Regions from separate parts of the Stutzerimonas stutzeri genome, predicted to be linked through region 3. Evidence: predicted binding sites of a transcription regulator. Region 3 holds the regulator's gene; each other region holds the start of a gene.

Region 1 (8,017 bases), 1.2 Mb from region 3:
GCCCTCGGCGCGCTGTTCATCGTGGTCACCCTGTACCTGCCCAAGGGCGTCATCGGCCTTATCAAGCGGAGGGGCGAAGGATGAAAACCGTACCTTGCAGCGCCGTCATCGACGGCAGCGCCGTCATCGACGGCTTCGACCCCACCGGCGGCGGCCTGACCCGCGATGCCATCGGCCTTGGCCGAGTGGCCGAGAAAGGCCTGGACGTGCGCCACGGCACCATCCTCAGCCTGGAAGACATCAGCGTCAGCTTCGACGGCTTCAAGGCGCTGACGGACCTCAGCCTGTACATCGGCGTCGGCGAACTGCGCTGCATCATCGGCCCCAACGGCGCCGGCAAGACCACCATGATGGATGTCATCACCGGCAAGACGCGCCCGGTCAGCGGCAGCGCCTGGTTCGGCGAAACTCTGGACCTGACCCGCATGAGCGAGGTGGACATCGCCCAGGCCGGCATCGGCCGCAAGTTCCAGAAACCTACAGTGTTCGAGGCGCTCAGCGTGTTCGAGAACCTCGAGCTGGCGCAGAAAACCGACAAGTCGGTGTGGGCGAGTTTGCGAGCCAAACTCTCCGGCGAGCAGAAGGACCGCATCGACGAAGTACTCGAGACTATCCGCCTCAACCAGTCGCGCCATCGCCCGGCCGGGTTGCTGTCGCATGGGCAGAAGCAGTTCCTCGAGATCGGCATGCTCTTGATGCAATCGCCCCAGCTGTTGCTGCTCGACGAGCCGGTGGCGGGCATGACCGACGCCGAAACCGAATTCACCGCCGAGCTGTTCAAGTCGCTAGCACGTAAGCACTCGCTGATGGTGGTCGAGCACGACATGGGCTTCGTCGAAACCATCGCTGATCACGTCACCGTGTTGCATCAGGGCCAGGTGCTGGCCGAGGGTTCGCTGCAACAGGTGCAGGCGGATGAGCGGGTGATCGAGGTGTATCTGGGACGGTGATTGATCAGGAGGGTCGATAACGCGTTTTTTCCGCCTGTGGCAGTCCACGGTGGATGGGTAAAGCGTCATCCACCCTACGCCCGCCGAACGCCCATGCCCGCATCAACGCAAACCTAATCGTAGGGTGGATAACGCCAGCGGCTTATCCACCAAAGTGAAGGAGTCGCACATGCTGCAAGTCCAGCAACTGCATCAATACTACGGCGGCAGCCATATCCTGCGCGGGCTGTCGTTCGAGGCGAAGGTCGGCGAAGTGACCTGCCTGCTCGGGCGCAACGGCGTCGGCAAGACCACCCTGCTCAAGTGCCTGATGGGCCTGATTCCGGCCAAGGAAGGCGCGGTGAGCTGGGAAGGCAAGCCGATCACCGGCTTCAAACCGCACCAACGCGTGCATGCCGGCATCGCCTATGTGCCGCAGGGGCGGGAGATATTCGGCCGCCTCACCGTCGAGGAAAACCTGCTGATGGGCTTATCCCGCTTCAGCGCCAAAGAAGCCAAGGAAGTGCCCGAGTTTATCTACGAGCTGTTTCCGGTGCTCAAGGAAATGAAGCACCGCCGCGGCGGCGACCTCTCCGGTGGCCAGCAGCAACAATTGGCCATCGGCCGCGCCCTCGCCAGCAAGCCGCGCCTGCTGATCCTCGACGAGCCCACCGAAGGCATCCAGCCCTCGGTGATCAAGGAGATCGGCATGGTGATCAAGAAGCTCGCTGCCCGTGGTGACATGGCGATCCTTTTGGTCGAACAGTTCTACGACTTCGCCGCCGAGCTGGCTGATCAATATCTGGTGATGAGCCGCGGCGAAATCGTCCAGCAGGGCCGCGGCGAGACCATGGAAGCCGAAGGTGTGCGGGGATTGGTAGCGATTTAACACGGCCGTTCTGAGCGCAGCCTCGCTGCAGCCATAAAAAGCCCCGCACAAGGCGGGGCTGCTGCGTGCGGAGCACTGACCCAAGCGGCGCATATGCCGCGGACCGTACCTGATCAGCGACTCATACCAGCCAATCGTTGCGAAATTGCCTGCATGCCCTGGCCAAGCTCGCGCAGCGTGGCAGCGTCACGCGCGCCCTCCTCGCTGGCGGTGTGGATGCGTACGGCCAGCTCGTTGATTTCCTGGGTTACATGGCTTTGCTGCTGCGCAGCCACGGCAATCTGCTGCGCCCGTTGAACAATATCGTCGAAGCTGGTCACTGTATTGCCCAGCGTGCCTGCGACGCTATCGGCTTGCTGCACGGCCTCGTGCGTACGCTGGGCGCCGGCCTGCATGGTCGATACCGCTTGAGCGGACGCCTGGCGCAGCTGGGTGATCATCTGCTGGATTTCGTTGGCAGAACTCTGGGTTCGGCCCGCCAGGGTCCGCACCTCGTCGGCGACCACTGCAAAACCGCGGCCCTGCTCGCCCGCTCGCGCCGCTTCGATGGCCGCATTGAGGGCCAGCAGGTTGGTCTGTTCGGAGATGGATTTGATGACGTCCAGTACGCTACCGACCCGCTCGATGTCCGAGCCCAACTGAGTGATCGCCGAGGCGGCCTGGTTGATTTCGCCAGCCAGCCCCCCGATCACTTCGCTGTTGCGCTGCACCTGCCCCTGCCCCTGCTCAGCGGTCGCCAGCGAATGACGGGCCGTATCCGAGCAATCGGTAGTGTTATGCGCAACCTCCGCCGCGCTGGCGGACATTTCAGTGATAGCAGTTGCCAGCAAGGTGTTGTCCTGTCGCTGCGCCTCAGCTCGATCAGCCAGGCCGATCGACAGCCGCGCCAGATCATCGGCCTGCCGTTCGAGGCTCGCCGACTCGTCGCCAATGCGCCGCAGCATTTCGCGCAGCGAGCCCGCGTAGCGGTTGACCGCGGCCCGGAGCGCACCGAGCTCATCAGCGCGACGTACCTCGAGCTGCGCATCATCGCGTCCACCGCCCTGCCCGAGCCGCTCGATCTGGCCGGTAGTTTCGTCAAGCTGCGCCAGCAGGCGCCTGCCTGCCAACCAGGCGACGCCCAGCAGCACGGCCAGCAATGGAAGCAGGAGCAGCAGCATCTGCGTGGTCAGCTCGTCAGCAAGGCCGGTAACGTTCGCCTCAGGGGTGACCAGGCCAACGCGCCAACCCGTGCCCTCCATGGTTTCCAGCGTCACGTAGGCCGGGCCATTCACCAGGCCGTCGTGCTCGAGATACAGCGTGATATCCCCGGCACCGCGGGCGGCAATGGCGTCGGCAATGGGCCTTAGCCAAGGCTGCTCACGCACGCGATCGCCGATTGTCGGCAGGCCGCCGCTTGCCTTTACACCAGGAAAGAACAGCAGGTTGCCGGCCTGATCGAGTGCGAAGGCATAGCCTCCAGTCACGCCACCATTTGCTTCGAGGAAACTGGCCAGGCCATCCAGCTTGAGGTCGAGGGTGGCAACACCGGCAAAAGAACCCCCGCGCTTGTAAGGGACGCTGCAGGTGGTCATTGCCACGCCGCTGACCGTGTCCAGATAACCGTCAGACCAAACACAGCGTCCGGACGTTGCCGAGCGAGCATCGCTGTACCACGACTCGGCGTGGTAGGCCGGTGTCTGTAGCGCGTTGTATTCATTCGAATAGTCCAGCCCACCGCGGTCGTTACGTGCCCAGAAAAAACTGCGCCGCTCGACACCGGGGGTAAACGCATTGGGCTCCGGCCACAAACCGCCGCCTGCAATCGCCTCATCACCTTTGCCGTCAATGAGGTTCGGCAACACCGACATCGCCAGCGACGCTTCATTGGGCATTGTCTCAGCCAGGTGCGCTATGGCCGCGGTGGTCCCTTCGATACGGCTGAGTTGCACGGTCAGCTGCCGGGCCAGGGCACTGACCGACTGCTCGGCTGCGGCCGTTCCCGTGGCGACGAGCCGTGGTTTACCGCCCAATGTCATGACCGCGAAAATGGCCAGTGCCGTGAACAGCAGCAGAACGAGAACACCAAGCGTCATTCGCGAGGCGATACGGGTGGGAATAAAGGACATGCAACAACTCCGCGAGAACCTACGTTATGCAGGGTTACGGCCGGTCGCCCACAGCATTGAGTAGCAGAAGGAATGGTGCGACGGGCGGTCGGGCATCGAAGCGACCCGGCGCACCATAACTGGGCAAAACATCCACCACTGCGATGTGGCGCGCCAACCTGGTGCACGTCGCTGCGCACCAAGCACAGGTCAGCCTGCGGATCACATCGTTGATACCCGAAGGCCCGACGACTCTTCTGCACCGCAATGGCGCAGGAGGCACGACTATTGCTGAAGTCCAACCAACATCATCCAACGCGTGCCGATCATGACTGCAGCGAATTCGTCGTTCTCCCCATGCTGGGAAGCGGAGCTTAGCCTCCGCTACGCCGCGTTCGGGCAAACAACGCGTCCCGTGCTGCGTCGCCACAGCGGGCCGCTACGGGTGCAGAAACACCTTTACCCCGAAGGGCCGCAAGTCTGTCAGCACATCATCGTGCATCCGCCGGGCGGCATCGCCGGCGGTGATCGGCTGGATATCAGTGCCCATGTCGCAGCCGGTGCCTGGGCGCAGCTGACCAGCCCCGGCGCGGCCAAGTGGTATCGCGCGGCAGGCCCGGCATTTCAGGACGTGCACCTGCGCGTCGAAGCCGGTGCCACGCTGGAATGGCTGCCGCAGGAAACGATTGTTTACTCCGCGGCGCAGGCCGAATTGAATACCCGCATCGAGTTGGAAGGCGATGCGCGGCTGTTCTATTGGGATATGGTCGCGCTGGGGCGACCGGCCGCAGGCGAGCGCTTCGACGCCGGGCATTTCCAGGCGCGCCTGGATATCCGCCGCGACGAACAGCTGATCTGGCACGAACGCCAGCGCATCGCCGGCGCTGACGGCCTGCTGGATTCGCCGATCGGCCTCGACGGGCGTTCGGTGTTTGCGACCCTGATCGTCAGCGGCGAGATCGATGCCGAGCTGATGGAACGCTGCCGCGAGTTGCCCAGCCGCGTGCGCGGCGACCTGACCCAGCTACCCGGCCTGGTGGTGGCGCGCTGCCTGGCCGACGAAGCGCTGCATGCCCGCGCCTGGCTGATCGCACTGTGGCGGCTGTTGCGGCCGGCACTGCTGGGGCGCGAGGCCGTACCGCCACGAATCTGGAGTACTTGAACAATCGGTGGGCAAGGCTTGCGCCGTTGCCCACCCTACGCGGGCGCGCCTATGTGCACGCTGCCCTGAATAAAACGCTGCGTGGTTTGCCGCCACGAGCCGGTGGATGTGAAAGCGACATCCACCCTACGACTGGAGTTGTTATGGATTTGTCGCCAAGAGAGAAAGACAAGCTACTGATCTTCACCGCCGGCCTGGTGGCCGAACGCCGCCTGGCGCGCGGGGTGAAGCTCAATTACCCGGAAGCCATGGCCTATATCTCCGCCGCGCTGCTCGAAGGCGCACGCGACGGCCGGACGGTCGCCGATCTCATGCACTTCGGCACCACGCTGCTGACCCGTGAGCAGGTCATGGAAGGCGTGCCGGAAATGATTCCGGAAATTCAGGTCGAAGCCACGTTCCCGGACGGCACCAAGCTGGTCACCGTGCATCAACCAATCGCCTGAAATGTCGGTCAATGTCTACTGCGAAGACCCCAGACCCGCTTTGAAGGAACTCAACGTGCAGATACGTGACGCCATGGATGCCGACCTCGAAGGCATCCTGCATATCTATAACGACGCGGTGCTGAACAGCACGGCGATCTGGAACGACCACACCGTCGACCTCGACAACCGCCGCGCCTGGCTGGCCGAGCGCCACGAACAGAATTACCCGGTGCTGGTGGCCATTGACGAGCTAGGCCAGGTGGCCGGCTATGCCTCGTTCGGCCCCTGGCGTCCGCACGACGGCTTCCGCCACACCGTGGAGAACTCGGTGTACGTCAGCCCCGACCACCGCGGCAGCGGCATCGGCCGCAGCCTGATGAAGGCGCTGATCGAGCGCGCGCGGCAACTGCAAAAGCACGTGATGGTCGCCTTCATCGAAAGCGAGAACCGCGCCTCGGTGCACATGCACCAGCAGCTCGGCTTTATCCACGTCGGCCAGATGCGCCAGGTCGGCTGCAAGTTCGGTCGCTGGCTGGACCTGACCATGATGCAACTGACCCTGAACAGGACGTCCAACCCATGATTCCCGGCGAATACCAGATCAAGGACGGCGAGATCGAGCTCAACGCCGGCCGCCGCACGCTGCAACTCAGCGTTGCCAACAGCGGTGACCGGCCGATTCAGGTCGGCTCGCACTACCACTTCTTCGAAACCAACGATGCGCTGGCCTTCGACCGCGCTGCTGCCCGCGGCATGCGTCTGAACATCCCCGCCGGTACCGCGGTGCGCTTCGAACCGGGACAGAGCCGCGACGTCGAGTTGGTCGACCTCGCTGGAGATAGGCGCGTGTTCGGCTTTGCCGGCCGGGTGATGGGCGGGCTCTAGAAGCCCCTCACTCCAGCCCTCTCCCAGGGGGAGAGGGAGAAAAGCAGCCCGCTGCGACGGGATGGACAAACGCCGATCAGCCCCCTCTCCCTCCGGGAGAGGGTTGGGGTGAGGGCAGAGCCAATACAGGGACCGAACAGGGAGCCCCGATGAAGATCAGCAGACAAGCCTACGCCGACATGTTCGGCCCCACCGTCGGCGACAAGGTGCGCCTAGCCGACACCGAGCTGTGGATCGAGGTCGAGAAAGACTTCACCACCTACGGCGAGGAGGTGAAGTTCGGCGGCGGCAAGGTGATCCGTGACGGCATGGGCCAAGGTCAGCTGTGTGCCGCAGACGTGGTCGACACGCTGATCACCAACGCGCTGATCCTCGATCACTGGGGCATCGTCAAGGCCGACGTCGGGCTTAAAGACGGTCGCATCGCCGCCATCGGCAAAGCCGGCAACCCGGACATCCAGCCGGACGTGACCATCGCCATCGGTGCCGCAACCGAAGTCATCGCCGGCGAAGGCATGATCCTCACTGCCGGCGGCATCGATTCGCACATCCACTTCATCTGCCCGCAGCAGATCGAAGAGGCCCTGATGAGCGGCGTCACCACCATGATCGGCGGCGGCACCGGACCGGCTACCGGCACCAACGCCACCACGGTGACACCCGGCCCCTGGCACATGGCGATGATGCTCAAGGCCGCCGACGCCTTCCCGATGAACATCGGTTTCACCGGCAAGGGCAACGCCTCGCTGCCAGAGCCGTTGATCGAGCAGGTCAAGGCCGGCGCCATCGGCCTCAAGCTGCACGAAGACTGGGGCACCACGCCCGCCGCCATCGACAACTGCCTGAACGTGGCCGACCAGTACGACGTGCAGGTGGCTATCCACACCGACACGCTGAACGAGTCCGGCTTCGTCGAGACGACGCTGGGCGCCTTCAAGGGCCGCACCATCCACACCTACCACACCGAGGGAGCCGGTGGCGGCCATGCGCCGGACATCATCAAGGCCTGCGGTTTGCCCAACGTACTGCCCAGCTCGACCAATCCGACCCGGCCCTTCACCCGCAACACCATCGACGAGCACCTGGACATGCTCATGGTCTGCCACCACCTCGACCCGAGCATTGCCGAGGACGTGGCCTTCGCCGAAAGCCGTATCCGCCGCGAAACGATTGCCGCCGAAGACATCCTGCATGACCTCGGCGCGTTCTCGATGATCAGCTCCGACAGCCAGGCCATGGGCCGCGTCGGTGAGGTGATCACGCGCACCTGGCAGACCGCCGACAAGATGAAGAAGCAGCGCGGCGCCCTGCCCGGCGATGGCGCCGGCAACGACAACTTCCGCGCCAAACGCTACATCGCCAAGTACACCATCAACCCGGCGATCACCCACGGCGTCAGCCACGAGGTGGGCTCCATCGAAGTCGGCAAGTGGGCGGATCTGGTGCTCTGGCGCCCGGCGTTCTTTGGCGTGAAGCCGACGCTGATCCTCAAGGGCGGCGCCATCGCAGCGAGCCTGATGGGCGACGCCAACGCCTCGATCCCGACACCGCAACCGGTGCACTACCGGCCGATGTTCGCCAGCTACGGCGGCTCGCTGCACGCCTCGAGTTTCACCTTCATCAGCCAGGCCGCCTTC
Region 2 (8,017 bases), 1.1 Mb from region 3:
CTGACCCCGCCCTGGCGGCGAGACCGCAAAACAGCATGGATAAGCTCCAGGACTTTTCCATCGAGCAGCTGCTGCGTAATCCGGGCCGCTACCTTCACCGCTCGATGCGCGCCCACACCGAGCGTGGTGGCGTTGCCGAAGGCCGCTTCGCGGGCCTGGACGGCGAGGGCAACCTGGTCATCAGGCGCGTTATCCGTGGGCCTGGCGAAGCGACCTACAACCTGGCGCCGGGCGAGATCGTGCTGCTCGAACTGGTCGGACCATGAGTTCGCGGGGCTGAGCTGAGCCGCCCTTGCCCTTGAAATTTTCCACCAAGCCCCAATCTGCCAGTCATCGCCGCGACTGCGGCCCGTGCCATTGACGATGTGGAGTTGTTGACGATGAGTGTGGAAACTCAAAACAAAGAAACCCTGGGCTTCCAGACCGAGGTGAAGCAGCTGCTTCACCTGATGATCCATTCGCTGTACTCGAACAAGGAAATCTTCCTTCGCGAGCTGATTTCCAACGCCTCCGATGCCGCCGACAAACTGCGTTTCGAGGCGCTGGCCAAGCCAGAACTGCTCGAAGGCGGCGCTGACCTGAAAATCCGCGTCAGTTTCGACAAAGATGCCAAGACCGTGACCCTCGAGGACAACGGCATCGGCATGAACCGTGATGACGTGATCGCACACCTGGGCACCATCGCCAAGTCCGGCACCTCCGACTTCCTGAAGAACCTCTCCGGTGACCAGAAGAAGGATTCTCACCTGATCGGTCAGTTCGGCGTGGGCTTCTATTCCGCGTTCATCGTCGCCGACCAGGTAGAAGTATTCAGCCGCCGCGCCGGTACGCCGAGCGAGGAGGGCGTGTACTGGGCGTCCAAGGGCGAGGGCGAGTTCGAAGTTGCCAATATCGACAAGGCCGAGCGCGGCACCCGCATCGTCCTGCACCTGAAAAAGGACGAGGAAGAGTTCGCCGACGGCTGGCGCCTGCGCAACATCATCAAGAAGTACTCCGATCACATCGCGCTGCCCATCGAGCTACCGAAGGAATTCCACGGTGAGGAGGACGAAAAGCCCACCGAGCAGGAGTGGGAAACCGTCAACCGTGCCAGCGCGCTCTGGACTCGGCCGCGCACCGAGGTGAAGGACGAGGAGTATCAGGAGTTCTACAAGCACGTCGCCCACGACTTCGAGAACCCACTGGCCTGGAGCCACAACAAGGTCGAAGGCAAGCTCGAATATACGTCCTTGCTCTACGTACCAGGCCGCGCGCCGTTCGACCTGTACCATCGCGAAGCACCCAAGGGCCTGAAGCTGTACGTGCAGCGTGTGTTCATCATGGACCAGGCTGACGAATTCCTGCCGCTGTACCTGCGCTTCATCAAGGGCGTAGTCGATTCCAACGACTTGTCGCTGAACGTCTCGCGCGAGATCCTGCAGAAGGACCCGGTGATCGACTCGATGAAGTCTGCGCTGACCAAGCGCGTCCTGGACATGCTCGATAAGCTGGCCAAGGACAAGCCCGAGGAATACAAGGGCTTCTGGAAGCAGTTCGGTCAGGTGCTCAAGGAAGGCCCGGCGGAAGACTTCGCCAACAAGGAGAAAATCGCGAGTCTGCTGCGCTTTGCATCCACTATTGATGCCTCAGGCGAGCAGTCGGTGTCGTTGGCCGATTATCTGGGCCGCGTGAAGGAAGGCCAGGACAAGGTCTACTACCTCACCGGCGAGAGCTATGCGCAGGTGAAGAACAGCCCGCACCTGGAAGTCTTCCGCAAGAAGGGCATCGAAGTGCTGCTGCTCACCGACCGTATCGACGAGTGGCTGATGAGCTACCTCACAGATTTCGACGGCAAGCAGTTCGTCGACGTTGCACGCGGCGACCTGGATCTGGGCAAGCTGGATTCCGAAGAAGACAAAAAGGCCCAGGAAGAAATCGCCAAGACCAAGGAAGGCTTGATCGAGCGCCTCAAGGGTGCGCTGGGAGAGGAGGTGGCAGAGGTGCGGGTATCCCATCGCCTGACCGACTCGCCGGCAATCCTCGCCATCGGCGAGCAGGACCTGGGTCTGCAGATGCGTCAGATTCTCGAGGCCAGCGGGCAGAAGGTGCCGGAATCCAAGCCGATCTTCGAGTTCAACCCGCAGCATCCTTTGATCGAAAAACTGGATGCCGAGCCGGATGAAGATCGCTTTGCCGATCTCTCGCATATCCTCTTCGACCAGGCTGCGCTTGCCGCGGGCGACAGCCTGAAGGACCCGGCAGCGTATGTTCAGCGGCTGAATAAGCTGCTGGTCGAGCTGTCGGCCTGATCTAGCAAGTCTGCGATGCATAACGGCCCGTCATTGACGGGCCGTTTTCGTTCCAGCAGCTCAGAGCAATGTACTGACCAGGCGTGTGCCATGGCTGAGGTTATCGGCAACCGGGCAGCGTCGTTCTATCTGCTCCAATAGAGCCAGCTTTGCGGCACGGTCCAGATCGGCATCAATGTCGACGTTTACTCGCAGCTCCTGGAAACCGGGACGCACGCTCGGGTCGCGGCCGAGGAGCCCGGCGGGATCGTAGTCGGCTTCGATCGTGAAGCGCATGCCGCGCAGCTCGATCTTCTGTTGATGAGCAATGAAGCGTCCGATGGTACCGAAGCATCCTGCCACGGCCGCCAGTATCGCCTCTAACGGCGTCGGTCCGAGATCCTGGCCCGCCGCACTCTTCGGTTGATCCATCGTCAGGTGGTGATTACCACACTCCACTACGATGGCCATTCCGGCATTCAACTCTCCGTGAGCGCTGATGGTTTTGATTGGCATGGTGTTGTTCCTTCACTGATCAACCGACGATGGTGCGCATGGCGTCGCGCTGCGCATTGGATGATGTCTGGCGATACTAGCGGCGACTCAGGGCTACCGATTTGACCGTGATCAAATACTACTGGGGGTATAACGGTCGGGTGGAAATGCAAGATGGCGATACGCTTGCTGTTCGATGTGTCTGAACGGTGATGCATGCTGACGGTCTACTCGCTGGCTGTCAGGAGGACCGCGCTTTGTACATTCCTAGAATTATCTCCCTCGCCGCGCTCTTTGTTTTCTCGCCCATCCTCGCGGCGCAAGAGCGCGACTACCGTTATAGCGACGCGCATCTGCACTATGTCGACTTCTTCCAGGAAACCGATGGCATGCAGAAGCTGCTGGCGGCGATGGACGCCGGCAGCATCGACCATGTGATGATCAGTGGCATTCCTGTTGCGAAGAAGTGGCACGAAAACGAGCCCAAGCGCCCGCGTTATTACGCCGGTGACGATGCACCGGTGTACTGGTACAGCGCGACCGATGTGCTGGTCGCAGCGGCACTGGAGGAGCTGGATGAACGGCAGCGCAAGCGCTTCCATCCCTTTCTGTCCGGCTTCAACCCGAATGACAAAAATGCCGATGCGCATATTCGCCGGATGCTAGAGCTGCATCCAGGCCTCTGGCAGGGCCTGGGTGAAATCTTTACCCGCCACGACGACGTCACTGCGCTGACCGAAGGTGATACGCCGCGGGCCAACAACGAGGCGCTGGCCAGGGTCTATCACCTTGCCGCCGAGTTCGATCTTCCGGTGATGCTGCATTCCAACATCACCTCCAAGCGCGAGCGCAACCCGCTGTACCTCGTCGAGCTGGAAGAGCCGCTGCGCAATCATCCGCATACGCGCTTCATCTGGGCGCATGCGGGAACCAGCATGGAACTGCATCGGCATCAGGAGAAACTGACGTTTCTGCACGAGACGGTCAGTCGTCTGCTGGATGACTATCCGAACCTGTATATCGATCTGTCCTGGACCATGCTCAAGCCGTACTTGCTGGACGAAAACGAGCGCCCGGATCCGAAGTGGGTCGAGCTGGTGGAGCGCCATCCCACGCGCTTCGTGATCGGCTCCGATGTGGTCGGTCGTTTCGACAATCTCGCTACTGGCATGCATGCCTTCGCACCTTTTCTCGATGCATTGCCGGAGGCTGTGGCACAGGGTGTCGCGCGCGACAACTTTCTTGCCCTGCTGCCCCGCAAACGGCAGGCTGACCTGCGCTGATCGTCATGAGCCTGTAATCGTCACGTCATAACCTGCCTGCTTCAAATATGTCGGAGCAGGTCATGTCGTTTTCTCGTTGGACGCTAGCGGTGTTGGTGCTGGGACTGAGCGTTTCCGCGGCGCAAGCGCAGGTGGAGATAGTCGGGGACATCGAATACGGAGTCTTCGAAACTGCCAAAAAGGAATTCGAGCCCGGAGAACGTGTTTTGAGCCGCCGCGATCAATCTATTCGTCAGACTGCAGACGTGCCTGCGCGGCTTGGTAGCAAGTTTGGCATGCGCTACCGCCTCGTGGGAAAGCGCGAGGGTGATACGCCGTTGACCCTGCTTTACCTGACGCCGGGTGTCGTGACCCCTGATGGCAAGCGTCATGACAAATTCGAGGTCGTTCAAAGCCTGATGCCGGGAGCTGAAGCAGATGTCATGGCATTCGAATTTACCGAGCCCCATGAGATGGTGCCGGGCGAGTGGCGCTTGATGGTCTTTCAGGGGGATCGCTTGCTGACCGAGCGAACCTTCCATGTAACCGGCCACTAGTGGCCATTCTGAAGGGACTGATGGCCAGTCGGACCGTTTGTCAGTGAGCGCCTTGGGGTGAGACGAAAAGTTGGCGCCAATATTAAAGTGACGGGGAAGCCTTCCGATAATGAAGCAGGTCACGGTTGTGGCGCCGTTTCATTATTTCATGGAGAAGGTAGTCCCATGGCTATTCGCACCCTCACTATCGGTAAACGTTCCGCCCTTGGCTTTGGCCTGATCGGTTTGCTCGTCTTGTTTCTTGGTCTGTTCGCGTTGAACCAAATGACCAACATGCGTAAGGAAAACAAGGAAATCGACCAGAATTGGCTGCCAAGCATCATGGCTGTCAGTGAGCTGAACATCGCGGTAATGCGCATTAGGGCGCTCACCTTGCGCATGACATTGGCCGAGGACCCGCAAATCCTGCAAAGCACGGCGCAGCGTCTAACCCAGCTGCGATCTGAAGTACTCGAGCGCGACACTCAGTACGCCAAGCTGCTGACTACCGCGGAAGAGAAGGCGGGCTATCAACGCTTCAAACAGGCCTTCGAGCAGTACCTGCCGATGCAGCAGCGCATCACTGAACACGTTGGTCGTGGCGAGCAGTCACAGGCTGTGGCGATCACCAATGGCGCAATCAATGAGCACGCGGACAACGTTACGGCTGCCCTTAACGAGCTTCAGCGTATCAACAGCACGGAGGCAGGCAACGCAGCTGATCGTGCATCGATGCAATTCGATACCGGTTTTGCGTGGGTTGTGGCGACTGTCGTCCTGGCCGCCGCGTTCACCGTGCTGCTTGCCTGGATGTTCACGCGCAGCGTTGTAGGCCCGCTGGGCCTGGCGGTCTCGGTGGCCGAGCGCATCGCTGCTGGCGACCTGACTGTTGATTTCATTGTAGAAGGCAAGGATGAGCCGGCGCGTCTGTTGAACGCGCTCAAAACCATGCAAGGTAGTTTGCGCGGGACAATCCAAGGCATCGCCGAATCATCCAATCAGCTTGCTTCGGCAGCTGAAGAACTCAATGCCGTAACCGAGGATTCGACGCGCGGCTTGCACCAGCAGAACCATGAGATCGAGCAGGCAGCTGCTGCCGTCAATCAGATGACTGCCGCGGTCGACGAGGTGGCGCGCAATGCCGTCGCCACGTCCGAGGCTTCTCAGGAGTCCAGTGACACTGCGCTGCGTGGGCGCGAACAAGTCATGCAGACGGTCGAGTCGATCAATCTGCTGGCCAGCAACGTCACCAATACCGCTGGCGAGGTGGAGCACCTGGCCGGGCAGGTAAGGGATATCAGCAAGGTACTCGAAGTGATTCGCTCCATCGCCGAACAGACCAATCTGCTGGCGCTGAACGCGGCGATAGAAGCGGCCCGAGCAGGCGATGCTGGGCGCGGTTTTGCTGTCGTGGCTGACGAGGTCCGGGCCCTGGCGCACCGTACTCAGCAATCCACTGCAGAAATCGAGCAGATGATCAGCAGCGTCCATCAGGGTACCGACAAGGCTGTAAGTGCCATGCACATCAGCAACGAGCGGGCCCGTACCACTCTGGATATGGCCCGGGCTGCAGGCGATGCACTCGATGGCATCACCGGCGCAATCAGTCAGATCAGTGAACGGAATCTGGTCATTGCCAGCGCTTCGGAGGAGCAGGCTCAGGTTGCCCGCGAAGTGGATCGGAATCTCGTCAATATCCGTGACCTGTCGCTGCAATCCTCGGCAGGCGCCAACCAGACCAGTGCGGCAAGCCAGGAGCTGGCGCGGCTCGCGGTAGACCTCAATGCGTTGGTGACGCGTTTCCGCGTCTGACTACCAAAACCAGAAAAAGCCCCGCTTGCCGGGGCTTTTTTTTGATTATGCGCTGATGTTTCCAGGTAACACTCGTGTGCTTGTAGGGCCCGTGCTAGAGCTGTGACTGATAAGTCATTTTCTTATTTTCGTTTTTCAAGTTCGGAATTTCCACGCCGATAGGATGGTTATCAATGGACGTTGGAGGTTCTAGATGGTCAGGAATATGAAAATTGCAATGCGTGCTGGCGTAGGTTTCGGCATCGTCGCGCTGCTGGTATTTCTCTTGGGCGGATTCGCCTTATACGAAATCTCTGCCATGCAAAAAGAGGCGCGAGAGGTCGACAGTCGCTGGCTGCCCAGCATCATTCAGCTTGGCCAGGTGAACGATGAATTCATGAGCCTGCGAGCAACCACCTTGCGCATGCTCATAACCGATGACCCTGCAGAATTGCGTGACGCCGTCTCCGCCATCGGCTCACTCAAGGCGCGCCTGGCCGAGAGTCGCAAGACCTTGGATGGGCTGATCCTGAGCCCTGAGGGACGCGGCAAACTGGCGAGCTTTGAGCAATCGTTCAACCAGTACGAGAATATTCAGCGACAGATCGTCGAGCTGGCGGGGCAGGGGCGTGATGCGGATGCCATCGCCCTGACGCGAGGTGAACTCAATCAGCATGCAGGCAACGCGTCGGCAGCCATTCGTGCCCTGGTGGAATTCAACCGTGATCGCGCCATGGAAGCAGCCGATATTTCCGGCGAGGTAGCCGAGACGGCATTCGATGGCGTGATTCTGGCAATGGTCATCGTCGCGGGAGCGACCGTGGCTTTGGCTACGGTGCTGACCCGCAGTATTGTCGGGCCTCTACACCAGGCCGTGGAACTGGCCAGGGTAGTCGCCCAAGGCGACCTGACGCAGACGCTCGACGTCCAGGGTAGCGACGAACCTGCGCAACTGCTGAATTCGCTCAAAACCATGCAGGGCAATCTTCGCAGTACCATCCAGTCGATCAGCGATTCGTCGCGACAGCTCGCCTCTGCGGCGGAAGAGCTCAACGCGGTAACCGAAGACTCCACCCGCGGCCTGCACCAGCAGAATCACGAAATCGAGCAGGCCGCGACCGCGGTGAATGAAATGACCACTGCCGTGGACGAAGTGGCACGTAATGCGGTGGCTACATCTGAAGCGTCCCGAGAGTCCGATGAAACGGCGCAACACGGGCGTCAGCAGGTAATCCGCACTGTCGACTCGATCGGAATGCTGGCTGATGACGTCACCCAGACGGCCACCGAGGTCGAGCGCCTCGCCGGTCAGGTGCGCGATATCAGCAAGGTGCTGGATGTGATTCGTTCGATCGCCGAACAGACCAATCTCCTTGCCCTCAATGCTGCGATCGAGGCGGCGCGGGCCGGGGATGCGGGGCGTGGTTTCGCCGTGGTGGCAGATGAAGTCCGTGCACTGGCGCATCGCACCCAGCAGTCGACCCAGGAGATCGAACAGATGATTGGCGACGTGCATCTGGGGACCGACAAAGCCGTGCACGCGATGCAGCTGAGCAACGAGCGCGCCAGGACCACACTGGAACTCGCGCGCGCCGCCGGGGAGGCGCTTGATGGCATCGCCAGCGCGATCAGCCAGATCAGCGAGCGCAACCTGGTGATTGCCAGC
Region 3 (8,017 bases):
TGCTAGTGTGACTGCCAGTTACCGGCCGCGTTCGCCCGCTTTGCCGTGTCGCCTTGAGGCTGGGCGCAAACCGCGTGGCGGGCTCTGGAATGGGCGGTAAAAGTTGGACCTCTTCTTGCTATAACCCCGGCAAGGCGCATTTCGCGTCAAGAATTCGTTCTACGCCGGGGGCTACGTTGGATCGCACGCAACTCATCAATATTCGCAATGGCCTGACGGGCGCGGGGCGCGGAAACCTCGGCGTACCTCTACTGTTGCTCGTAATGATGGGCATGATGATGCTCTCGGTGCCGCCGTTCCTGCTGGATCTGCTGTTCACCTTCAACATCGCACTGTCGATCGTCGTGCTGCTGGTCAGCGTCTACGCGCTACGGCCGCTGGATTTCGCGGTATTTCCGACCATTCTGCTGGTTGCCACGCTGATGCGTCTGGCGCTGAACGTGGCCTCCACACGTGTCGTACTGATCAATGGCCATGAAGGTGGCTCTGCCGCTGGACATGTGATCGAGGCATTCGGCAATGTCGTGATCGGCGGCAACTATGTCGTCGGTATCGTCGTGTTCGCAATTTTGATGATCATCAACTTCGTCGTGGTTACGAAGGGCGCGGGTCGGATCTCCGAGGTCAGCGCACGCTTTACCCTCGATGCCATGCCCGGCAAGCAAATGGCCATTGATGCCGATCTCAATGCCGGCTTGATCGATCAGACAGAAGCCAAGCTGCGTCGTGTCGAGGTCTCGTCCGAGGCGGACTTCTACGGCTCGATGGATGGTGCGAGCAAGTTCGTGCGCGGTGACGCCATCGCCGGTCTGCTGATTCTGTTCATCAACCTCATCGGCGGTGTCGGGATCGGCATGGCGCAGCACGGCATGAGCTTCAGCGAAGCCGGCCAGGTATATGCCCTGCTGACCATCGGTGACGGTCTGGTTGCGCAGATTCCGTCTCTGCTGTTGTCGACCGCTGCAGCGATCATGGTGACGCGTGTCACCAGCTCCGAGGATATGGGCCAGCAGGTGCAGCGGCAGATGTTCGCCTCGCCCAAGGCGCTGGCCGTGGCTGCATCGATCATGATTGCGATGGGTCTGGTGCCCGGCATGCCGCACATGTCGTTCCTCGGTCTCGGCGCCGCCGCTGCGGCGGGTGCCTATTGGATCTGGCACCGGAAGAAAGAGGTCGAGAAGAAAACCGAGCAGGACGTGCAGAAGCAGCAGGAAATGCTCCCGGCTCAGCGGGCCTCTGAAACCAAGGAGTTGGGCTGGGACGACGTGACCCCCGTGGACATGGTGGGCCTGGAGGTGGGCTATCGCCTCATTCCGTTGGTCGACCGCAATCAGGGTGGTCAACTGTTGGCGCGCATCAAGGGCGTACGCAAGAAGCTGTCTCAGGACCTGGGTTTTCTCATGCCTTCGGTGCACATTCGCGACAACCTGGATCTGCTACCCAATGCCTACCGCCTGACCCTGATGGGAGTGAGTCTTGCCGAAGCCGAGGTTTATCCGGATCGGGAGCTGGCGATCAACCCGGGGCAGGTGTTTGGGCCTTTGAACGGCATCACCGCCAGGGATCCGGCGTTCGGCCTGGAGGCTGTCTGGATCGAGGCGAGCCAGCGCGATCAAGCTCAATCGCTGGGGTACACGGTGGTTGACGCCAGCACCGTGGTCGCTACGCATCTCAACCAGGTCCTGCACAAGCACGCCCATGAGCTGCTGGGTCACGAAGAAGTCCAGCAGCTGTTGCAGTTGCTGGCCAAGAGCTCACCCAAGCTGGCGGAAGAGCTGGTGCCTGGAATGGTCTCGCTGTCGACTTTGCTCAAGGTGCTCCAGGCATTGCTGCAGGAACAGGTCCCGGTGCGCGACATTCGCACCATCGCTGAAGCCATCGCCAACGTCGCGGCCAAGAGTCAAGATCCCGCCGCGATGGTGGCCGCGGTACGCGTCGCGCTGTCGAGAGCAATCGTGCAAAACGTTGTGGGACTAGAGCCGGAGCTGCCTGTAATCACCTTGGAACCTCGGTTGGAACAGATCTTGCTCAACAGCTTGCAGAAGGCTGGTCAGGGTTCGGAAGATGGCATCTTGCTGGAACCGGGAATGGCCGAAAAGTTGCAAAGGTCTCTGATAGAAGCGGCACAGCGTCAAGAAATGCTCGGCAAGCCTGCAGTTTTGCTGGTAGCCGGCCCGGTTCGGGCGATGCTGTCGAGATTCGCGCGTCTGGCGGTGCCGAACATTCATGTTCTGGCCTATCAGGAAATACCGGACAACAAGCAGGTCACCATCGTTTCGACGGTGGGTCAGAATTAACCGAGGGTACAGGCCATGCAGGTCAAACGTTTCTTCGCCGCCGATATGCGCATCGCCATGAAAATGGTGCGTGACGAGCTGGGCGCCGATGCCGTGATCATTGGCAATCGCCGGGTGGCCGGCGGCGTCGAGCTGACTGCCGTGCTCGATTACCCGATGCAGTCCGCTCCGGCCGCCAACAAGCCCAACCCGGCGCTGGAAGCCGAGCTGCGCAAGACCCAGGCTCGCCTCGCCAATGCCCATGCTGAGCTGAGCGCTGCACCTCGCGCGAAGATGCAGGATCGTCAACTGGTTGACGAGAAGCCCGCTGCCGCGGCGAGTAAGCCGCAGCCTGTGCCTGTGGCCGAAGCTGCTGGCGCGGTCGACACACGTGCGATCGAGGCGATGCAGTCGGAACTGCACGGTCTGCGTGAGCTGATCGAAGTCCAGCTCGGCTCGATTGCCTGGGGGCAGGAACAAAGCCGCCGTCCGCAGCAGGCCGGCCTTTGGCGTCGCCTGCAACGGCTGGGCTTGCCGGCCGAGCTATCGCGTAGCCTGTTGGAAAAGGTTGCCGGGATCAACGAGCCTCGCCAGGCTTGGCGGATGGTGTTGGCCTACCTGGCTCAGGCAATCAAGGTAAGCAAGAACGAACCGCTGGAAGAGGGTGGCGTGATCGCCCTGGTAGGCCCGGCAGGTGTCGGCAAGACCACGACGCTGGCTAAGCTCGCTGCACGCTACGTATTGAAATACGGCGCGCAAAACATCGCGCTGGTCAGCATGGACAATTATCGGATCGGCGCACAGGAGCAACTCAAGACCCTGGGCCGCATTCTCGATGTACCGGTCGTGCAGATCGACCCGAGCCAGTCGTTGAGCAAGACGCTGGCTCCGCTGGCACGCAAGCGGGTGATCCTCATCGATACGGCCGGCCTGCCTGCCAGCGATCCGACGCTGCGCATGCAGCTCGAAGCGTTGTCGGATCGTGGTGTGAAATCGAAGAATTATCTGGTGCTGGCCGCGACCAGTCAGAGCCAGGTGCTCAAGGCGGCGTGGCACAACTATCGTCGCTGCGGCCTGGCCGGCTGTATCCTGACCAAGTTGGATGAGGCCGGCAGCCTCGGTGATGTGCTCGGGCTCACGATCAGCCAGCATTTGCCGATAGCGTACCTCGCCGACGGGCCCCGGATTCCGGATGACCTGCACCTTCCACGCAGTCACCAACTGGTCAGTCGTGCGGTGAGTTTGCAGTCCGGTGAGGAACCGAGCGAGGAAACCATGGCCGATATGTTCGCCGGGTTGTACAACGGTTCGTCAAGGCGGGCCGGATGAAGTTGCGACAGCGGTACCTGAATGAATCAGATGCGTGCCATGCGGGCGCATCGACGGCCGCAAGGCCCCAGCAAGATATAGGCGTGTGAACATGGGTATGCATCCCGTACAGGTGATTGCGGTGACCGGCGGCAAGGGTGGCGTCGGCAAGACCAACGTGTCGGTCAATCTTTCGCTCGCGCTGGCCGATCTGGGTCGGCGTGTAGTGCTGCTCGACGCCGATCTCGGTTTGGCCAACGTCGACGTTCTGCTGGGGTTGACCACCAAGCGCACCTTGGCCGACGTCATTGCCGGCGAGTGTGATCTGCGCGATGTGCTGATCCAGGGGCCAGGCGGCATCCGTGTGGTGCCGGCCGCTTCGGGCACGCAGAGTATGGTGCAGCTTTCATCGCTGCAGCACGCGGGTCTGATTCAAGCATTCAGCGATCTGGGCGACGAGCTCGACGTGCTAATCATTGACACTGCGGCTGGCATTGGCGATTCGGTGGTCAGTTTCGTACGGGCTGCGCACGAGGTGTTGCTGGTCGTTACCGATGAGCCCACTTCGATCACCGACGCCTATGCTCTTATCAAGCTGCTTAACCGCGACTATGGAATCAGCCGCTTCCGCGTGCTGGCGAACATGGCGCATGCGCCGCAGGAAGGTCGCAACCTGTTCGCCAAGTTGACCAAAGTTACTGAACGGTTTCTCGATGTGGCGCTGCAGTACGTGGGCGCCGTGCCGTACGACGAGGCGGTGCGCAAGGCAGTACAGAAGCAGCGTGCGGTTTATGAGGCGTACCCGCGTTCGAAATGCTCGTTGGCGTTCAAGGCTATCGCGCAGAAGATTGATACCTGGCCACTGCCCGCGACGCCGCGTGGTCATCTCGAATTCTTCGTAGAGCGGCTCATAAGCCCCGCTTCTCAAAGCCACGAATGACAGGTGCCGGATCCGCTATGTATTACAGCAAGGCTCAGGCAAAGGATGCGCAGTACCGCCTGATCGATCAGTACGCGCCGTTGGTCAAGCGAATCGCTTACCACCTTTTGGCGCGTCTGCCTGCCAGCGTGCAGGTAGACGATCTGATTCAGGCTGGAATGATCGGACTGCTGGAAGCAGCGAAGAAATACGACGCCGGCAAAGGTGCCAGTTTCGAGACCTATGCGGGTATCCGCATCCGCGGCACGATGCTGGACGAAGTGCGAAAGGGTGACTGGGCGCCACGCTCCGTGCACCGCAATTCGCGCATGGTCAGCGAGGCAATTCGTACTATCGAGGCGAAAACCGGGCGCGACGCTAAAGATCATGAAGTTGCGGCCGAACTTAAGCTAAGTCTCGATGAGTATTACGGCATTCTCGGCGACACCTTAGGCAGTCGCCTGTTCAGCTTTGACGATCTGCTGCAGGAGGGTGAGCACGGCGAGTTCGAGGATGACGCCGCCAGTACCCACCCGGAGCCCTTTCGTGACCTTGAGGATGAGCGCTTTCAGCAGGCTTTGGCCGATGCTATTGCGAACCTGCCCGAGCGTGAAAAGCTGGTGCTGTCGCTGTACTACGACGAAGAACTGAATTTGAAGGAAATTGGGCAGGTGCTGGGGGTCAGCGAGTCGCGCGTGAGCCAGTTGCATAGCCAGTGTGCTGCGCGGTTGCGTGCACGTCTCGGTGAATGGCGCGCCAATTGACGATTGTTTGCGGTATGACGTGCTCGGTTTGCTGAGGCATTTTGGGACTTACGGAGGTCGACTTGGACAAGAACATGAAAATCCTCATCGTCGATGACTTCTCGACGATGAGACGAATCATCAAGAACCTCCTGCGTGATCTGGGGTTCACCAACACCGCCGAGGCGGATGACGGCACTACCGCACTGCCGATGCTCAAGAGCGGCAACTTCGACTTCCTGGTCACTGACTGGAACATGCCGGGCATGAGCGGTATCGATCTGCTGCGCACCGTGCGCGCCGACGAACGCCTCAAGAACCTACCGGTACTGATGGTGACGGCCGAAGCCAAGCGCGATCAGATCATCGAAGCGGCACAGGCCGGGGTTAATGGCTATGTGGTCAAGCCTTTCACTGCCCAGGTGCTCAAGGAGAAGATCGAGAAGATCTTCGAGCGCGTCAACGGCTGAAGCAGCAACGCCGCGAGGGCACTATGACGCAAGCAGACCAAAGCCTGGCAGAGTTCGAAGCGACTCTGAAGACTCATGCACCCAAGTTGATCGAAAGTCTGCAACAGGGCCGCTTCGATGAAGCGACGCAGATGTTCAACGAACTCAATCAGGTGCGCAATCACGGGATCTACCTGGAGGTTGGCAAGCTCACGCGTGAGCTGCACAACGCCATCGTCAAGCTCGAGATGGATACATGCGCGACCGGAGGCGATCCGTCACCGATTACCGACGCGACCGATCGGCTGTCCTATGTGGTTGAGATGACCGAGAAGGCCGCCAATCGCACCATGGACCTGGTGGAGGAGTCCGCTCCGCTGGTGAACTACGTGAGCTATGAGGCGCAGAGCCTGACGGCTGATTGGCAGCGCTTCATGCGCCGCGAAATGAACGCCGAGCAGTTCCGCGACCTGGTCAAGCGCATCGACCACTATCTCCAGCGCAGCATGAACGATGGCTCACAGCTGTCACAGAACCTCAGTGAAATCATGCTGGCGCAGGATTTCCAGGACCTGACCGGTCAAGTGATCAAGCGGGTGACTCGTCTCATCACCGAACTCGAAAGCAACCTGCTCAATCTTGTGTTGATGGCAGGGCAGGTTGATCGTGTGGCTGGAATCCAGCACGACCGCGAAGCGATGCGCGCCGAGCAGGAAAAGCAAAAACAAGAAAAAGAACCTTCCAAGGGTGAAGGTCCGCAGATGCATGCCGATATGCGTGAAGATGTCGTTTCCGGCCAGGACGATGTCGATGATCTGCTTTCAAGCCTGGGCTTTTAGGGGAAGTGAATATGAGCTTCGACGCCGATGAAGAAATCCTCCAGGACTTCCTGGTAGAGGCCGGCGAGATTCTCGAACTATTGTCCGAGCAACTCGTGGAGCTGGAAAGCAGCCCTGATGACACGGGGTTGCTCAATGCGATTTTTCGCGGGTTCCATACGGTCAAGGGCGGTGCAGGCTTCCTTCAGCTTCATGAGCTTGTGGAGTGCTGCCATATCGCCGAAAACGTCTTCGACATCCTGCGCAAGGGTGAGCGTCGCGTCGATTCCGAACTGATGGATGTCGTTCTGCAGGCACTCGATGCCGTGAACGAAATGTTCAGCCAGGTTCGCGAGCGCGTCGAACCGACTCCAGCCTCACGTGAGCTGCTCGCTGCTCTAGCGCGTCTGGCTGAGCCGGCTGCCGCCAATCCTCCGGCGGCGCCGGTCGAGGCTCAGATCCCTGCCGAGGCCGAAGCTGTCGATACCGAGTTCGAACAGCTGCTCGATGCCATTCAGTCGCCCGCCAGCGTGCCGGCAGCAGCCGAGGCCGAACACGCTCCGGTAACGGACGAGATTACCGACGACGAGTTCGAGTCGCTGCTCGATCAGTTGCATGGTAAAGGCCAGTTCGCTGCCGCAGCAGACGCGACGACACCCACCGAGCCGGACGCGGTCGCCGCGCCGGTCAGTAATGAAATTACCGATGACGAGTTCGAGGCGCTGCTCGATCAGCTCCATGGCAAAGGCAAGTTCGAAGCCGCTCCGGCCGCTGCGCCAGTAAGCGCGGCGCCAGCGAAGGCCGGTGACGAGATCACCGACGACGAGTTCGAAGCCTTGCTCGATCAGCTGCACGGCAAAGGCAAGTTCGAGCCTGCCGCTGCCGATGTGGCAGCTGTCGAACCCGCGGCGCCTGCACCAGTCAAGCCGACGCCCAAGCCAGAGCCCGCTCGCGCTGCAGCTCCAGCTAAGGCGGCAGCGGTCAGCAAGCCTGCCGTTGCGGCGCCGGCTGAGAAACCGCCAGCCGAAGCCGAAACGACGGTGCGCGTCGATACTGCGCGCCTCGATGAAATCATGAACATGGTTGGTGAGCTGGTGCTGGTGCGTAACCGTCTGGTACGCCTGGGCTCCAACAGCGGCGACGAGGCCATGGCCAAGGCTGTGTCCAACCTCGACGTGGTAACTGCCGACCTGCAGAGCGCGGTGATGAAGACCCGCATGCAGCCGATCAAGAAGGTTTTCGGCCGTTTCCCGCGATTGGTCCGTGATCTGGCGCGCAGCCTGAAGAAAGAGATCAATCTCGAGCTGGTCGGTGAAGAAACCGACCTCGACAAGAACCTCGTCGAGGCGCTTGCCGACCCGCTGGTGCACTTGGTGCGCAACGCGGTCGACCATGGCATCGAAATGCCTGAAGAGCGCGAAGCCGCTGGCAAGCCGCGCACCGGTCGGGTCGTGCTGTCCGCCGAACAGGAAGGCGATCACATCCTGCTGATCATCAGTGATGA
Region 4 (8,017 bases), 1.8 Mb from region 3:
CAAGGCGCTGATCGCCGTGCACGGCAACGAGATCTTCGCCAAGGCCTGCGAGAAGGGCGTCATCGTCGCTTTCGAAGCCTCGGTCGCAGGCGGCATCCCGGTTATCAAGGCGATCCGTGAAGGGCTGGCCGGCAATCGCATCAATTGGCTGGCTGGCATCATCAATGGCACCGGCAACTTCATTCTTACCGAGATGCGCGAAAAAGGCCGTACCTTCGAGGACGTGCTCAAAGAAGCTCAGGAACTCGGTTATGCCGAGGCCGACCCGACGTTTGATGTCGAGGGCATCGATGCGGCGCACAAACTGACCATTCTGGCTTCCATCGCCTTCGGCATTCCGCTGCAGTTCGACAAGGCGTACACCGAAGGCATCGCGCGGCTGACCACGGCTGACGTGAACTACGCCGAGGCTTTGGGCTATCGCATCAAGCACCTGGGCGTCGCTCGTCGCACCGATGCGGGCATCGAACTGCGCGTGCATCCGACGCTGATACCGGCTGACCGGCTTATCGCCAACGTCAACGGCGTAATGAACGCCGTGATGGTCAATGGAGACGCCGTGGGCAGCACGCTCTACTACGGCGCGGGTGCCGGCATGGAGCCGACCGCCTCGGCGGTAGTGGCCGATCTCGTGGATGTCACCCGTGCGCTAACGACCGATCCGAACAACCGCGTGCCGCATCTGGCGTTCCAGCCGGACTCCCTGTCCGATCATCCGATTCTGCCGATCAGCGCATGCGAAAGCGCCTATTACCTGCGCATTCAAGCCAAGGACCACCCAGGCGTGCTGGCCCAGGTCGCGACCATCCTCTCCGAGCGTGGCATCAACATCGAGTCGATCATGCAGAAAGAGGCCGAGGTCCAGGACGGCCTGGTTCCGGTCATCCTGGTTACCCATCGAGTGGTCGAGCAGCGTATCGATGACGCCATCGCCGCGCTGGAGAAGCTCGACGATGTGGTGGATAAGGTCGTACGTATTCGCGTCGAACAGCTGAATTAATCCGGGCGCGCTGGTCGGCTGTGGGTGTTCTGCCTGCTGCCTGCCGCTGCGGCCAACACCGAAGGTTTGAACCATGCGTTACATCAGCACCCGTGGCCAGGCGCCGGCCCTGAATTTCGAAGACGTTCTGCTAGCTGGCCTGGCCAGCGATGGCGGCCTGTACGTGCCGGAGAGCCTGCCGCGCTTCACCATGGAGGAGATCGCCTCCTGGGCCGGCCTGCCTTATCACGAGCTGGCCTTCCGGGTTATGCGCCCGTTCGTTGCCGGCAGTATTCCGGATGCCGACTTCAAGCGAATCCTGGAGGAGACATATGGGGTCTTTGCCCATAGCGCCATTGCCCCACTGCGCCAGCTGAATGGCAACGAGTGGGTGCTGGAGCTGTTCCATGGCCCGACCCTGGCGTTCAAAGACTTCGCGCTGCAGTTGCTTGGCCGCCTGCTCGATTACGTGCTGGCCAAGCGTGGTGAGCGCGTGGTCATCATGGGGGCGACGTCTGGCGATACAGGCTCTGCCGCCATCGAGGGCTGCCGTCGTTGTGAGAACGTCGACATTTTCATCCTGCACCCCCATCAGCGCGTATCGGAAGTGCAGCGTCGGCAGATGACCACCATCCTTGGTGAGAACATCCACAACATCGCCATCGAAGGCAACTTCGATGACTGCCAGGAGATGGTCAAGGCCAGCTTCGCTGACCAGGGATTCCTCAAGGGCACCCGGCTGGTGGCGGTCAATTCGATCAACTGGGCGCGGATCATGGCCCAGATCGTTTACTACTTCCATGCTGCGCTACAGCTCGGCGGCCCGGCTCGTTCGGTAGCGTTCTCTGTACCGACCGGCAATTTCGGCGACATCTTTGCCGGCTACCTGGCGCGCAACATGGGGCTGCCGATCAATCAGCTGATCGTTGCCACCAACCGCAACGATATCCTGCATCGCTTCATGTCCGGCAATCGCTACGACAAGGACACGCTGCACGCGTCGTTGTCGCCATCGATGGACATCATGGTGTCGTCCAACTTCGAACGCCTGTTATTCGATCTGCACGGCCGCAATGGCAAGGCTGTGGCCGAGTTGCTGGATGGCTTCCGCGCCAGTGGCAAGCTGTCGGTGGAAGAGGAACGCTGGACCGAAGCGCGCAAGCTGTTCGACTCGCTGGCCGTGGATGATGAGAAGACCTGCGCCACCATCGCTCAGGTCTTCAAGGAAACCGGCGAGGTGCTTGATCCGCATACCGCCATTGGCGTGCACGCCGGGCGGGAATGCCGTCGCAGCCTGAGCATCCCGATGGTGACGCTGGGGACTGCGCACCCAGTGAAATTCCCGGATGCGGTGGAGAAAGCGGGGATTGGCCAGGCGCTTGCGTTGCCGGCTCATCTGGCTGATTTGTTCGAGCGCGACGAGCGCTGCACAGTGCTGCCGAATGAGCTAAAAGCCGTCCAGGCATTCGTCGGGCAGCACGGCAACCGCGGCAAGCCGCTTTAACGCTGCGGTTAAACAAAAAAGGCCAGTCAATGACTGGCCTTTTTTTACATCGACGGCAGTTTGAAGATTCGAAGTAGTCCGCCGCCCGGCCTACTTCAATGGCCGTCCATTATTCGTCGAATTCTTCCCAACCGCCCATTTCGCGCCAGCGATTGACGATGCCGCAGAACAGCTCCGCGGTTTTCTCGGTGTCATAACGGGCCGAGTGTGCTTCGCGCCCGTCAAAATCGATACCGGCAGTCTGGCAGGCCTTTGCCAACACCGTCTGGCCATAGGCGAGGCCGGCGAGGGTAGCGGTATCGAAGCTGGAGAAGGGGTGGAATGGATTTCGCTTGATCTCGCAGCGGGCGATCGCTGCATTGAGGAAGCCGAGGTCGAAGCTGCTGTTGTGACCCACCAGAATGGCGCGTTTGCAGCCGGCCGATTTCACCGCCTTGCGTACGCTGCGGAAGATATCGGTCAGAGCCTGCGACTCTGGTACGGCCATGCGTAGCGGATGATCAAGCTTGATCCCGGTGAACTCCAGTGCAGCGGGTTCAATGTTGGCGCCGACGAACGGTTCGACACGATAGAAAAGGGTGTCCTGAGGGTAGAGCAGGCCTTGTTCGTCCATGCCGATGGTGACCGCAGCGATTTCCAGCAGGGCGTCCGTCGCACTGTTGAAGCCACCGCATTCCACGTCGATCACTACGGGCAAGAAGCCACGAAAGCGCCGCGCCATAGGCGAACGAGCTTTGCCGGGCAGATGCTCCTCGAGCTCGTCTTCGAAGTGTTCTTCACTCATGCGCTTGCCTCCAGACGCCAGTGCAACCGTTCACCGGCGCGCAGCGGTACGACGATCTGTTCGCCAAATGGCAGATTGGCCGGTACGTCCCACTCTTGGCGTACCAGAGTGATCTGTGCGGTATTGCGTGGCAGGCCGTAGAAGTCCGGGCCGAAATGGCTGGCGAAGGCTTCCAGCTTATCCAGTGCCTGACGCTGCTCGAAGGCTTCGGCGTACAGCTCGATGGCCGCATGGGCGGTATAGCAGCCTGCGCAACCACAGGCGGCTTCCTTGGCATGTTGTGCGTGCGGTGCAGAGTCGGTGCCAAGGAAGAATTTTGGGCTGCCGCTGGTGGCGGCATCCAGCAGTGCTTCCTGATGGACGTTGCGCTTGAGCACCGGCAGACAGAACAGGTGCGGACGAATGCCCCCGACCAGCATGTGATTGCGGTTGTACAGCAGATGATGGGCTGTGATGGTGGCGCCGACGTTGCTGCCGGCGGCCTGGACGAATTCCACGGCATCGCGGGTGGTGATGTGCTCGAACACCACTCTCAGTGTCGGGAACTTCGCGGTGACCCGGCTCAGCTGCTCGTCGATGAAATACTTTTCGCGATCGAAGATATCGATTTCGCTGCGAGTGACTTCACCATGCACCAACAGAGGCAGGCCGACCTCGGCCATGGTTTCCAGCACACCGAAGATATTGTCGATAGCGGTCACGCCAGAGGCAGAGTTGGTGGTCGCCCCGGCCGGATAGAGCTTCGCTGCATGAACGAAGCCGCTAGCCTTGGCCCGGCGGATATCGTCGGGGCTGGTGCTGTCGGTGAGGTAGAGCACCATCAACGGCTCGAAAGCACTGCCCGCCGGCCGGGCCGCGAGAATGCGCTGACGATAGGCTTCGGCTTCATCAGCGTTGCGTACTGGCGGCACCAGGTTCGGCATGATGATGGCGCGGGCGAACTGGCGAGCAGCATCCGCGACGGTATGAGGCAGAACGGCGCCATCGCGCAGATGAATGTGCCAGTCGTCGGGGCGCAGCAGGGTGAGTCGGTCGGACATGCGGGCTTTCCAGGCGGGTGAAACGTGCGCGAATGCTACCGGAAAAGCCCGGGCGCGGCATCTTGCCTTCGTCTGCGAAGCCGGGTCGCTGGCGGCTAATCGCTCAAGTTTGCCGACAGGGCACCGATACCAAGAAGGAATACGCATCCTCTCGGAGTTCATCGTGCGCCTGCGCCCCCTCGTACTGTTGTGCCTGCTCGCTTCACCGGCCAACGCCCTGACATTCCAGACCCGGCTGGAGCGGGTGCAATGGCAGGTGGAGGGGGATCAGTTCGAGTGCCGGTTGAGCCAGCCGATCGCGGGGTTCGGCAGTGGAGAGTTTGTACGCCGCGCTGGCGAGCAGGCGGTCTTCCGTCTTCATTCGCCCGAGCGCTGGCTTGGTGCCGGTTCGGCGACCCTGCTTGCGGCCGCTGCACCCTGGCAGCCTTCCCGCGGCGACATCAATCTAGGCGTGGTGTCGGTAGCCGGAGGCGAGATTCCGTTCAACAGTACTCAGCTGCAGGCCGGACGGCTGCTTGCCGGTCTGCTCGAGGGGCGCAGCCCGGTGGTGCGGCATCGCACCCTGCATGGCGGCGATACGCTGGAGATTCGTCTGTTGCCGGCGCGTTTCGGCAAGGCTTACGAGGACTACCGCGCCTGCACGGCCAAGCTGTTGCCGGTCAACTTCGATCAGCTTCGGCAGTCGCAAATCGGCTTTCCCAGCAGCGACGTGGCGCTCGATCCGTTGGGCCGCGCCAAGCTCGACATTATTTTGCAGTACATGCGCGCCGACCCCAGCGTGAACCGCGTCGAACTGGACGGCCACTCCGACAATAGCGGCAACCGACTCCTCAATCGCGATCTGTCACGTCGCCGCGCACTGGCGGTGCAGGAATATTTGGTCGCCAACGGAGTGCCGGAAGCGCAGATCACGTTGCGCTTTCATGGCGAGCGTTATCCGTTGGTGGCCAACAGCAGCGAGGCCAACCGCGCGAAGAATCGCCGAGTGACCTTGCGCCTTGCGCGGGAAGTTGCGCCTCCGGCGCCATCGACTGCCGCCGCGCCGGCATCTGAGGCGCCGCCCAACGGCGCGCCCCTGTAAAAGCCAGCCCATGACCGGTAGAATCGCAGGCTTTCCGTACAACCCGTGGAGCTGATGGCATGGCGGACGTTAAGAAGGTAGTTCTGGCCTATTCCGGTGGCCTGGACACCTCGGTGATTCTCAAGTGGCTGCAAGACACCTATAACTGTGAAGTGGTGACCTTCACCGCCGACCTCGGCCAGGGCGAAGAAGTCGAGCCGGCGCGCACCAAGGCGCAGGCTCTAGGCGTCAAGGAAATCTACATCGATGACCTGCGCGAAGAGTTCGTCCGCGATTTCGTCTTCCCGATGTTCCGCGCCAATACCGTGTACGAAGGCGAATACCTGCTGGGTACGTCCATCGCCCGTCCGTTGATCGCCAAGCGCCTGATCGAGATCGCCAACGAAACCGGTGCCGACGCCATCTCCCACGGAGCTACCGGCAAGGGCAACGATCAGGTTCGTTTCGAGTTGGGCGCCTATGCGCTCAAGCCGGGCGTCAAAGTGATTGCTCCCTGGCGCGAATGGGATCTGCTTTCGCGCGAGAAACTGATGGATTACGCCGAAAAGCACGCCATCCCGATCGAGCGCCACGGCAAGAAAAAATCGCCGTACTCCATGGATGCCAACCTGCTGCACATCTCCTACGAGGGCGGTGTGCTGGAAGACACCTGGACCGAGCACGAAGAGGATATGTGGAAATGGACTGTCTCTCCCGAGGCGGCTCCAGATGCGCCGACCTATATCGAGCTGACCTACCGCAAGGGCGATGTCGTCGCCATCGACGGTAAGGACATGTCCCCGGCTCAGGTACTGGCCGAGCTGAACCGCATCGGTGGCGAGAACGGGATCGGCCGTCTGGACATCGTCGAGAACCGCTACGTCGGCATGAAGTCCCGCGGCTGCTACGAGACGCCCGGCGGCACCATCATGCTCAAGGCCCACCGCGCCATCGAGTCGATCACTCTGGACCGCGAAGTCGCGCACCTGAAAGACGAGCTGATGCCCAAGTACGCCAGCCTGATCTACAACGGCTACTGGTGGAGCCCGGAGCGCAGCATGCTGCAGCAGATGATCGACGCCTCCCAGGTAAACGTGAACGGCGTAGTGCGCCTGAAGCTTTACAAGGGCAACGTCATCGTCGTCGGCCGCAAGTCTGATGATTCGCTGTTCGACGCTAATATTGCGACTTTCGAAGAGGACGGCGGCGCCTACAACCAAGCGGACGCGGGCGGCTTCATCAAGCTCAACGCACTGCGTATGCGCATCGCTGCAGGCAAGGGCCGTACCCAGTTCTGATAAGCTGGCGCGCCTGAGCCAACCGACCCCGGCCACGTGCCGGGGTTGTACTTTCTGCAATGCCACAAGCGCCGCCGAACGAGGAGACTTGAATCATGAGACTGCTGCATACCATGCTGCGTGTCGGCGATATGGAGAAGTCCATCGCCTTCTACACCGAAGTACTGGGCATGACCCTGTTGCGCCGCAAAGACTATCCAGACGGCAAGTTCACCCTGGCGTTTGTCGGCTACGGTGACGAGGCGCACAACAGCGTGATCGAGCTGACCCATAACTGGGGTGTCGAGACTTACGAACTGGGCAACGGCTACGGCCATATCGCCCTTGAGGTCGAGGACGTCTACAAGGCCTGCGAAGATATCCGGGCGCGCGGTGGCAAGATTACCCGTGAGCCGGGGCCAATGATGCATGGTTCCAGCATTCTGGCGTTCGTTGAGGACCCGGATGGTTACAAGATCGAGTTGCTGTCGCCCAAGCGCGCTGACTGATCGGCGGGCATGGAGAAGCGGATATGAAAAAGCCCCTTTCGGGGCTTTTTCGTTTATGAATCGAAGTCGAAGTCGTTCAACTGCTTTTGCAGGCGGCGTTCCTCGAGAAGGTTGTCGATGATCCGGCGTTTGGTCAGATTGGTCTTGGCGACCTCGACGGGCGCTTCGCTGCTCTCGTCGTCATCTTCGGCGATGAAATCGTCTTCTATCTGAATATCTTCTTTCTCGGCCACTTGTTCACTCCACGGCTACGGGGCGCTCTTGGCGCACCTTATAGCCGCAATTTCGAGGCCGGTAAAAAAGTTTTTTTCAATCGGGGTGCAAGCTTTTCGCTGGCCCACTCAATCGTCGGAAGTCTTGTGCTTGTATTCGCACAGATCCTCTATCCGGCAGCTGCCACATTGCGGCTTGCGCGCCTTGCAGACATAGCGTCCGTGCAGGATCAACCAATGGTGGGCATCGAGCAGATAATCCTTTGGCACGAAGCGGATCAACTTGCGCTCGACCTCCAGGACATTCTTGCCTGGGGCGATGCCGGTGCGGTTGCTGACCCGAAAAATGTGGGTATCCACCGCCATGGTGAATTGGCGGAATGCGGTGTTCAGCACCACGTTAGCGGTCTTGCGGCCCACGCCGGGGAGGGATTCCAGTGCTTCGCGATTATCTGGAACCTGACTGCCATGCTTTTCGATCAGGATGCGGCAGGTCTCGATGACGTTCTTGGCCTTGCTCGGATACAAGCCGATGGTGCGGATGTATTCGCAGAGCCCGTCGTAGCCGAGCGCATAGATTGCCTCTGGGGTGTTGGCCACCGGATAGAGCTTTACGGTGGCCTTGTTGACGCCGACATCGGTGGCCTGGGCT

The links. The regulator FliA, encoded in region 3, starts transcription of late flagellar genes. The targets are predictions, from matches to a motif close to CTAAAGTTTNNNNNNNNNNNGCCGNTAA.
Region 1: SM130_RS02705 (methyl-accepting chemotaxis protein) is a predicted target of FliA. The motif match lies at 3,960-3,987, and genes of this name have one in related genera.
Region 2: SM130_RS12750 (methyl-accepting chemotaxis protein) is a predicted target of FliA. The motif match lies at 4,664-4,691, and genes of this name have one in related genera.
Region 4: SM130_RS16195 (flagellar protein MotY) is a predicted target of FliA. The motif match lies at 4,410-4,437, and genes of this name have one in related genera.

The regions. Positions count from the first base shown of each region.
Region 1 is NZ_CP139348.1:612,012-620,028, reverse strand. Features, by position in the region: gene urtC (urea ABC transporter permease subunit UrtC) at 1-84, shown strand, start outside; gene urtD (urea ABC transporter ATP-binding protein UrtD) at 81-950, shown strand; gene urtE (urea ABC transporter ATP-binding subunit UrtE) at 1,120-1,818, shown strand; gene SM130_RS02705 (methyl-accepting chemotaxis protein) at 1,932-3,926, opposite strand; gene SM130_RS02700 (urease accessory protein UreD) at 4,234-5,067, shown strand; gene SM130_RS02695 (urease subunit gamma) at 5,211-5,513, shown strand; gene SM130_RS02690 (GNAT family N-acetyltransferase) at 5,515-6,078, shown strand; gene SM130_RS02685 (urease subunit beta) at 6,075-6,380, shown strand; gene ureC (urease subunit alpha) at 6,530-8,017, shown strand, end outside.
Region 2 is NZ_CP139348.1:2,832,526-2,840,542, reverse strand. Features, by position in the region: gene SM130_RS12775 (MFS transporter) at 1-266, shown strand, start outside; gene htpG (molecular chaperone HtpG) at 381-2,288, shown strand; gene SM130_RS12765 (OsmC family protein) at 2,349-2,783, opposite strand; gene SM130_RS12760 (amidohydrolase family protein) at 3,020-4,045, shown strand; gene SM130_RS12755 (DUF3859 domain-containing protein) at 4,108-4,581, shown strand; gene SM130_RS12750 (methyl-accepting chemotaxis protein) at 4,747-6,372, shown strand; gene SM130_RS12745 (methyl-accepting chemotaxis protein) at 6,578-8,017, shown strand, end outside.
Region 3 is NZ_CP139348.1:1,778,564-1,786,580, forward strand. Features, by position in the region: gene flhA (flagellar biosynthesis protein FlhA) at 177-2,297, shown strand; gene flhF (flagellar biosynthesis protein FlhF) at 2,313-3,605, shown strand; gene fleN (flagellar synthesis regulator FleN) at 3,697-4,524, shown strand; gene fliA (RNA polymerase sigma factor FliA) at 4,542-5,267, shown strand; gene SM130_RS08220 (chemotaxis response regulator CheY) at 5,342-5,716, shown strand; gene SM130_RS08225 (protein phosphatase CheZ) at 5,740-6,534, shown strand; gene SM130_RS08230 (chemotaxis protein CheA) at 6,546-8,017, shown strand, end outside.
Region 4 is NZ_CP139348.1:3,530,173-3,538,189, reverse strand. Features, by position in the region: gene SM130_RS16215 (homoserine dehydrogenase) at 1-1,000, shown strand, start outside; gene thrC (threonine synthase) at 1,074-2,483, shown strand; gene rnt (ribonuclease T) at 2,593-3,267, opposite strand; gene pyrC (dihydroorotase) at 3,264-4,307, opposite strand; gene SM130_RS16195 (flagellar protein MotY) at 4,471-5,388, shown strand; gene SM130_RS16190 (argininosuccinate synthase) at 5,448-6,665, shown strand; gene gloA (lactoylglutathione lyase) at 6,761-7,153, shown strand; gene SM130_RS16180 (PA3496 family putative envelope integrity protein) at 7,207-7,386, opposite strand; gene nth (endonuclease III) at 7,495-8,017, opposite strand, start outside.